Regions from separate parts of the Pseudescherichia sp. L3 genome, predicted to be linked through region 4. Evidence: predicted binding sites of a transcription regulator. Region 4 holds the regulator's gene; each other region holds the start of a gene.
What was found. Region 4 encodes CRP, which controls carbon source genes, mostly activating them, when cyclic AMP is high. Its sites were predicted from a motif close to ATGTGANNNNNNTCACAT; they were not measured.

Region 1: NR795_RS14995 (YjcB family protein) is a predicted target of CRP. The motif match lies at 1,228-1,245, and genes of this name have one in related genera.
Region 2: NR795_RS16650 (PTS mannitol transporter subunit IICBA) is a predicted target of CRP. The motif match lies at 1,009-1,026, and genes of this name have one in related genera.
Region 3: msrB (peptide-methionine (R)-S-oxide reductase MsrB) is a predicted target of CRP. The motif match lies at 1,189-1,206, and genes of this name have one in related genera.

The regions. Positions count from the first base shown of each region.
Region 1 is NZ_JANKYC010000002.1:729,783-731,986, forward strand. It holds gene NR795_RS14990 (EAL domain-containing protein) at 1-815, opposite strand, end outside; gene NR795_RS14995 (YjcB family protein) at 1,282-1,563, shown strand; gene ssb1 (single-stranded DNA-binding protein SSB1) at 1,628-2,167, opposite strand.
Region 2 is NZ_JANKYC010000003.1:292,907-295,110, forward strand. It holds gene NR795_RS16640 (HlyD family secretion protein) at 1-519, opposite strand, end outside; gene NR795_RS16645 (DUF3302 domain-containing protein) at 523-852, opposite strand; gene NR795_RS16650 (PTS mannitol transporter subunit IICBA) at 1,286-2,204, shown strand, end outside.
Region 3 is NZ_JANKYC010000001.1:946,688-948,891, reverse strand. It holds gene pncA (bifunctional nicotinamidase/pyrazinamidase) at 1-295, shown strand, start outside; gene NR795_RS04650 (YeaC family protein) at 344-616, opposite strand; gene msrB (peptide-methionine (R)-S-oxide reductase MsrB) at 658-1,071, opposite strand; gene gapA (glyceraldehyde-3-phosphate dehydrogenase) at 1,413-2,204, shown strand, end outside.
Region 4 is NZ_JANKYC010000003.1:48,906-51,109, reverse strand. It holds gene NR795_RS15595 (YccS/YhfK family putative transporter) at 1-789, opposite strand, end outside; gene crp (cAMP-activated global transcriptional regulator CRP) at 841-1,473, opposite strand; gene NR795_RS15585 (OsmC family protein) at 1,782-2,186, shown strand.

The DNA of each region.
Region 1 (2,204 bases), on a different contig from region 4:
CGCGGCGAATTAATTTCCTGGTGGGTTCGGGACCACATTAGCAAAATAATGATGCTGCAAATCATCCCCAGCGGCAGCGTGAGCGTCGCCTGGTGATAGAGAAACTGGAAATAGCGATCGCTGGAGGTCGAGACAATAATCGCTATGGGGCGCTTTTCAGAGTTGGCGATGGTATAGAAACGCCCGGCATGCTGAAAGGTAAAATCGTTATTCTGTATCAAACCTGCCAGTACCCGGGCATCTGCCGTTGGGCTCACCGAGAAGAACGCCTTGGTTATCGTGTCATACAGGCCGTAGGCCAGCGAGGGGTCATCCGACATGACTTCGCTATAGGCCAGCGGATTGACTACTATCGCATAATGACCGCGCTGCATATAGACCATCTTATAGCCAGCATAAAACGGCGTGTCACGATAATAGTAGTTGGAGATATCCGGAGAACGCGTATATTCCGCTGCGGGAATAATATAGGGTTCGGCGGGCGCCAGTGAGGTGGAACATAAAAAACGATTGCCGTTGGCGTATATTATATCAGCAACGTAGAGCTGCCCGCGGATAATATTGAGCATATTATAGCGATGCGCTGGCGAACAGATCCGGCCTTTAAATTTCTCTGCTTCGCTGCGAGCGCTATCAACCTGCTGAATAACCAGCTCGGTTTTATCCAGTGCAAGTTGCGCAAATGAACGCAGCTGTATGCCGGTCTCTTTAACGGCGCGGATGTGAGCAAACCATAGCGCCAGCATCACAGGCAGCAAAACTACCATGATGATCCCGACAATCCTTAGCGCCTTGCGGCGTGCGCTATGATTCATTTCCGCCCTATATCCCTGCTTGATGTGTGCCTGCATTGTCGGCAGGAAGCTTTGATAAACAGGTGATTACGTTGCATGAATCATCAGACATTAGCAACCGACTTTTATCATTAATAACCTAATATTTGGTTATGACGATAATATTTGTCCGTAAGCCAAACTAAAAGTGTTCGCCCTGTTTATATTAAGGAAAATAATTATCCAGCTATCATTGCCGGTTTTTCGTTACGCCACAGGGGATCGCTGATTAAGCCAAACTGCCAGGGCAATAAAAAAGGATGCGCGCTGCGTCTATTTTTTCGTCGGTGTAAACCAGCGTTGAGCGAATAATGCCCGCACTTATTCCCGTACATTTTCAATGGTTAAAGCGTCGTCAAAAAGCGCACGCTGCGACTGGCTAATAAAAGAACAAATGTGATATAGTTCACATATATTGTGATACATCTGATGAAACAAAGTACAGAAAATGGCTACCTTTACCACCAGCGTTGTCCTGCTGCGCTGGCAGCTTATGAGCGCAATCCTGATGTTTTTAGCTAGCTCGCTGAACATCAAATTCCGTAAATCTGACTACATAGGGCTGGCGGTCGTTAGTAGCGGCCTCGGCGTAGTAGCGGCCTGCTGGTTCGCCACCGGGCTGCTCGGCATTACCCTGGTCGACGTGGCGACTATCTGGCACAACATCGAAAGCATAATGATTGAAGTCGCCAGCCACGCCCCGCCAGAGTGGCCTGTGGTCATGACCTGAGTAAAAAAACAAAAACCCCGACGCGTCGGGGTTTTTTTATGGTTTACGCGAGCTTAGCGCGCACTCAGAACGGAATGTCGTCATCAAAGTCCATCGGCGGCTCGTTGTTAGACGGTGCCGGAGTGGACTGCTGCGGACGCTGCTGTGCGCCGCCGCTGAACTGGTTCTGATTGCCGCCCTGCGGCTGCTGAGGCTGACCCCAACCGCCCTGCTGGCCACCGCCCTGCTGACCGCCTGCCGGTGCACCGCCGCCCTGACGGCCGCCGAGCATCTGCATGGTGCCGCCCACGTTCACCACCACTTCAGTGGTGTATTTTTCCACGCCGGACTGATCGGTCCATTTGCGGGTGCGCAGGGCACCTTCGATGTAAACCTGAGAACCTTTACGCAGATACTCACCGGCCACCTCGGCCAGTTTGCCAAACAGCACAACGCGGTGCCATTCGGTCTGCTCTTTCATCTCACCGGTCGCTTTATCACGCCAGGATTCGGAAGTAGCCAGCGTAATGTTGGCTACTGCGCCCCCATTCGGCATGTAGCGTACTTCCGGGTCCTGGCCCAGATTACCGACGAGAATCACCTTGTTTACGCCTCTGCTGGCCATGGTTGTGTCTCCTGAATACGTTTCTTAATCTCAATAG
Region 2 (2,204 bases), 240 kb from region 4:
AGCGAGATAGTTCTGTCGGGCGTTGTCGATATCGCTTTCAGAAAACGGATTCACCCTTGCCCGGCTGCCGCGCATGTAGCGCTGATAATCTTTGTAGAGGCGGTCACGTTCGGCCGAGACGCGCAGGGTATTGGCCTGGGCACCCACCAGCTGCGCTTTGAGCACGTGGATATTGTGGGTGGCCGTCACCAGGTCGGCATTAAGCCTGTCGACCCGGGCCTGATAGCGCACTGGATCGAGCTTAAAAAGCACTTCGCCCTTTTTAATCAGCTGGTTTGATTTATCGGTTACCTCACTGACGAGGCCGGTGACCTGCGGCGTAATCGGAATTGAGATCACCGCTTTCTGCGCCGTGAAGGTATAGGGGTGGTTGTAGTTCATGAGCAGGATCAGGGCGCTGACAAGGAATATGCCTCCCAGCGCCGCTGTGGAGAGCGTCCACTGGTTAACCGGAATGCGGAATATTTTAAAGATGGCCCAGGCCAGGGCGACGTAGGTTAGGACGATCAGCAGATCCATACGCTACTCTCCCGCTCGGGTTTGCATTCGCTTCAGCTCTCTTTCAAGGGCCTCCACGCGCTGCTGCAGCGGTAGCTCGCTGCCGCCGTTAAGGTGAGACTGCATCCCCCACCCGCGTTCCGGGCGGTAGAGCGTGGCCCAGATCCAAAGAAACGGCCACAGCACGTGCAGGGTAAAAAGGCTCACCCAGCCTGCAATATGAATCGCATCGGCGTGGGGATGATTACGGGCTTTGGCAATTCGATAAGGAATGTCATGAATAATAATGATGCCGTAAAAGAGCACCAGGAAGACAAAGATGAGGATGCCGAGCGCAAAGTAATTCAGGAACATAATGTTGACCTCGAATCTACGCTGAGAAGATGTTGCTGACTTACAGTATTGCCGAGTCTGGCAATAAGAAGTTGCTGCCGCTCACGTTAAGAAAAGTCCAGGTGAAAATTTCTTGTGATCTAAATCACAAACAACAAACAAAGTAACGACATACAAATGTGATTAACATCACATTAACAGCCCTGTACCGTCTTTTTTTTACCCACCGTTCTTTTTTTACACCTACGATTTGTGATCGAAGTCACACATAAACAGGGCGTTATCCCTGTATTAGTGTGATCTGAATCACACTAAATCGCGCTATCTGGACAGTTTCTCGATTCGGTGCCAGATTCGCCACACAGAACATGGGTTCGGCTACCTCTGCCGCCTCGTTAACAAAAAAAGTTGGGCCTCCGCCCTGCGCGACAGCAAACATTAGAAGGGGTGTTTTATGTCATCCGATATCAAGATCAAGGTGCAAAGCTTTGGTCGTTTTCTCAGCAACATGGTAATGCCCAACATTGGCGCATTTATCGCCTGGGGTATTATCACCGCGTTGTTTATTCCAACAGGGTGGTTGCCTAACGAAACGCTGGCAAAACTTGTCGGCCCAATGATTACCTATTTGCTGCCGCTGCTGATCGGTTATACCGGTGGTCGCCTGGTAGGCGGCGATCGCGGCGGCGTGGTCGGTGCTATCACCACCATGGGCGTGATCGTCGGTGCCGATATGCCGATGTTCCTTGGCGCAATGATTGCCGGTCCGCTGGGTGGCTGGGCGATCAAACGCTTTGACGTCTGGGTTGATGGCAAGATCAAATCCGGCTTTGAAATGCTGGTGAACAACTTCTCTGCGGGCATCATCGGTATGATCCTCGCGATTCTGGCGTTCCTCGGCATTGGCCCGGCGGTAGAGGTGCTCTCTAAAGCCCTGGCCGCTGGCGTTAACTTCATGGTTGTCCATGACATGCTGCCGCTGGCCTCTGTGTTTGTTGAACCGGCGAAAATCTTGTTCCTCAATAACGCCATCAACCACGGTATCTTCTCACCGCTGGGTATTCAGCAGTCTCATGATATCGGCAAGTCCATCTTCTTCCTGATTGAAGCAAACCCGGGTCCGGGCATGGGCGTCCTGCTGGCATACATGTTCTTCGGTCGCGGCAGCGCGAAACAGTCTGCAGGCGGTGCGGCTATCATCCACTTCCTGGGCGGTATCCACGAAATTTACTTCCCGTATGTGCTGATGAACCCGCGCCTGCTGATCGCCGTTATCCTCGGCGGTATGACCGGCGTGTTTACCCTGAGCGTGCTGAACGGCGGCCTGGTCTCTCCGGCTTCTCCTGGCTCTATCCTGGCTGTACTGGCGATGA
Region 3 (2,204 bases), on a different contig from region 4:
CATCGACAGCTACAGCGCTTTTTTCGACAACGGTCATAAGCAGAAAACCGGCCTGGACGCCTGGCTACGCATGCGCGGCGTCACCGAGCTTATCGTGCTGGGTCTGGCGACGGACTACTGCGTGAAGTTTACCGTGCTGGATGCACTGCAGCTGGGTTATCAGGTCAACCTGATTACCGACGGCTGCCGGGGAGTCAATATCGGCAAGCAGGATAGCGCCCAGGCGTTTATGGACATGGCATCAGAGGGCGCGACGCTCTATACGCTGGCGGATTGGGTAGAGACGCACGCATAACTAACGCCCGGTAGCGCTACGCTTACCGGGCCTACACATTCTACCTACCTACTTGAATGTCGCGATCGGTTTGGGCGTGATGCCAAACTCCTCTTTCAGCTGCTGTTTACTCTTCATCACCATCTGACCGTTGGTATCGATGGTCATATGCTGCGCGTCGGTGTTGTGACGCGCCTGCCAGAGCATCACCAGCTGCATGCTGTTCTCTTTTTGTTCCGGAGTCAGCGCCACGCCATCGGGCCATTTTCCGGTCTCTACTGCGGTCGCCAAACGCTGATACACCTCTGGCGTCATGCTGGCAACAAGCTCATTAATTTCCATCGTTCACCTGCTTTGGTGGAATAATTTGCTGAATCGATTCTCTAGCCCTTGATCTGCTCGCCATCGGCCTCATCGTTGAAGCTCAGAGAGGCGGAATTGACGCAGAAACGCTCTCCTGTTGGCTTCGGGCCATCAGGGAAAACATGGCCCAAATGGGCGTCACAATTGCCACAGCGGATCTCAATTCGCTGCATGCCATGTGAGTAATCGTTGAGATAACGGATCGCATTTTCACTTACTGGCTCGTAGAAGCTCGGCCAGCCGCAGCCGGAGTCATATTTGCTCTGGGAGTTGAACAGCGCAGCATCGCACACCAGGCAGTGATAAACGCCTTCGCGCTTGTTATGCAACAGCTTACCGCTAAACGGTGGCTCTGTACCGTGATTTTGCGTCACATAAAACTGCATTTCAGTAAGGCTGTTTTTCAGGTCATCCTGAGAGGATTCATTAGCCATATGCTTGCTTCTCGCTATAGGTTCATTTACATCTTTTGTCTGATTCTAACAAAACATTAACAGTGGCGTCCTGACTTTTGTTCTAAACTTAGGCGGTGCGAAAATGTAGCGGAGGAATTGTGATCTATTTCACGTTTTTATCCTGCATGCCCTTTAAAATCCACGCCGGCGGCCCCATACGGGTTGTAGCTGATTGGAATAGTGAGACGACATCGCCGCGCAAAGGTTATGCACAGGATTGATTTGTCGCAATGATTGACACGATTCCGCTTGACGCTGCGTAAGGTTTTTGTAATTTTACAGCCAACCTTTTATTCACTAACAAATAGCTGGTGGAATATATGACTATCAAAGTAGGTATCAACGGTTTTGGCCGTATCGGTCGCATTGTTTTCCGTGCTGCTCAGGAACGTTCTGACATCGAAATCGTTGGTATCAACGATCTGTTAGACGCTGACTACATGGCGTACATGCTGAAGTATGACTCAACTCACGGTCGTTTCAACGGCACCGTTGAAGTCAAAGACGGCCATCTGGTTGTTAACGGCAAAACCATCCGTGTTACCGCTGAAAAAGACCCGGCTAACCTGAAATGGGACGAAATCGGCGTTGACGTTGTTGCTGAAGCTACCGGTATCTTCCTGACCGACGAAACTGCTCGTAAGCACATCACTGCTGGCGCGAAAAAAGTAGTGCTGACCGGTCCGTCTAAAGACAACACCCCGATGTTTGTTAAAGGCGCTAACTTTGACAAATACGAAGGCCAGGACATCGTTTCTAACGCATCCTGCACCACCAACTGCCTGGCACCGCTGGCGAAAGTTATCAACGACAACTTCGGCATCATCGAAGGCCTGATGACTACCGTTCACGCGACCACCGCTACTCAGAAAACCGTTGATGGCCCGTCTCACAAAGACTGGCGCGGCGGCCGTGGCGCGTCCCAGAACATCATCCCGTCCTCTACCGGTGCTGCTAAAGCAGTAGGTAAAGTACTGCCAGAACTGAACGGCAAACTGACCGGTATGGCGTTCCGCGTTCCGACTCCGAACGTATCCGTTGTTGACCTGACCGTACGTCTGGAAAAAGCAGCGTCTTACGAAGAGATCAAGAAAGCCATCAAAGCCGCTTCT
Region 4 (2,204 bases):
CGCTTCGGCGTGGCTGCGCTCCACCAGCTTCTGCACCTCTTCCGGCTGGTGCAGGCTTACCGAGATGTGCTCCTGCAGATCCAGCGCCACCTGAAACGCCCGCAGCAGACGTTTGTAGTCGTTATGCTGGTTGGCAGCGAGCATATGCAGCTGCTGATAGCACTGGGTGATGAGATCCACCGCCTTTTGCTGACGCGCCAGCAGCGGTGGCAGGGCCTTCTCCGGATCGGCGTGCTGCGTCAGCAGGCTGTACTTCGCCTCGCAGTAGTCGGCGAGCTGGCGGTAGAGCAGGCTTAACGATTCGCGCAGGGGCTGCTCGCGCCACAGCCAGAACCAAAACCAGTTAAATGCCCCATACCAGAGCGTGCCAAGGGCGTAGATGAGCAGTGGCTCCCAGATCGGCATATTGCCCGCCAGGCTCAGGGTAAAGATAGCGGCGATAAGCGAAGCGGGCAGCAGGCGCGCGTGTAGAGGACTGATTTCCGCCGTGACGCCAAGCAGCATTGCCAGCCCGGCGAGGATCAGCGGGAGCGCAACGTTGGCCCCCAGCAGCAGCTGCACCGCCAGGCTACAGCCGGCAAACAGCGAGCCGCCGATAATCAGGCGCTTAAAGAAGCGTTTGTGTGGGGTATCGAGACCGGCAATGTTGCAGCAGGCGGGCACCAGCGAGAACAGTAGACCATGCTGAAGATGACCCAGCGCCAGGCCGATGGCCACGGGAAGACACAGCACCAGCGTTTGCCGCAGTGCGTAGTTAACTTCGGGGTGGTAGATTAACCTGCGCCACATGAGGAGGAGAGCAAAAACGGCGTCCGCGAGGCGATACGCCGTTTTTAAAGCTTAACGTGTTCCGTAGACGACGATGGTTTTGCCGTGCGCGGAGATCAGGTTCTGATCTTCCAGCATCTTCAGAATACGGCCCACGGTTTCACGGGAGCAGCCGACGATCTGACCGATCTCCTGGCGGGTGATTTTGATCTGCATCCCGTCCGGATGGGTCATGGCGTCCGGCTGTTTAGCCAGGTTCAGCAGGGTCTGCGCGATACGGCCGGTCACGTCGAGGAAGGCAAGGTTGCCCACTTTCTCAGAGGTGACCTGCAGGCGGCGAGCCATCTGCGACGAAAGGCGCATCAGAATATCCGGGTTGACCTGGATAAGCTGACGGAATTTTTTATAGGAAATTTCGGCCACTTCACAGGCGGTTTTCGCCCGTACCCATGCGCTGCGCTCCTGGCCCTCTTCAAACAGGCCCAGTTCACCGATAAAGTCTCCCTGGTTCAGGTAAGAGAGGATCATCTCTTTCCCTTCTTCGTCCTTGATGAGCACTGCCACTGAGCCTTTGACGATGTAATACAACGTTTCCGCTTTTTCACCCTGGTGAATCAGCGTGCTCTTCGATGGGTACTTATGAATGTGGCAATGAGACAAGAACCATTCGAGAGTCGGGTCTGTTTGTGGTTTGCCAAGCACCATGCGCGGTTATCCTCTGTTATAAGCTGGCGCCAGTCGCGGGACGGATCCGGCGGCTGGGGTTGCAATCATATGCTTCCCGAATCCTGGGAAGGGGGCCGTCAATATAGGCATGCGGCCTGTAATGGTTGAAGTCCTCTGCATACCTGCATAATGTCAATACATTACCGTAGCATCCTGACTGTTTTAGCATAGCTTTTGCCGTGTGTCTCCTGGTGTCTCGCTTCAGCTTGATGCATGTCGCCTTCCGTTGCGCGTTTTACTCGGCGCGCGTAATCTGTCGGGAAAATTGCCACTCTGGAGTGATGAAAATGCAAGCACGCGTAAAATGGGTTGAAGGGCTGACGTTCCTTGGCGAATCCGCCTCTGGTCATCAGGTGTTAATGGACGGCAACTCCGGGGATAAAGCCCCCAGCCCGATGGAGATGGTGCTGATGGCGGCAGGCGGATGCAGCGCCATCGACGTGGTGTCGATCCTGCAGAAAGGCCGTCATAGCGTGTCCGATTGCGAAGTGAAGCTGACCTCCGAGCGCCGGGAAGAGGCACCGCGTCTCTTCACCCACATCAACCTGCACTTTATCGTTACCGGCAAAGAGCTGAAGGATGCGGCGGTATCCCGTGCGGTGGATCTCTCGGCAGAGAAGTACTGCTCCGTGGCGCTGATGCTGGAGAAAGCGGTCAATATCACCCATTCATACGAAGTGATTGAAGCGTAACGTTAAAGGCCCGGTTAG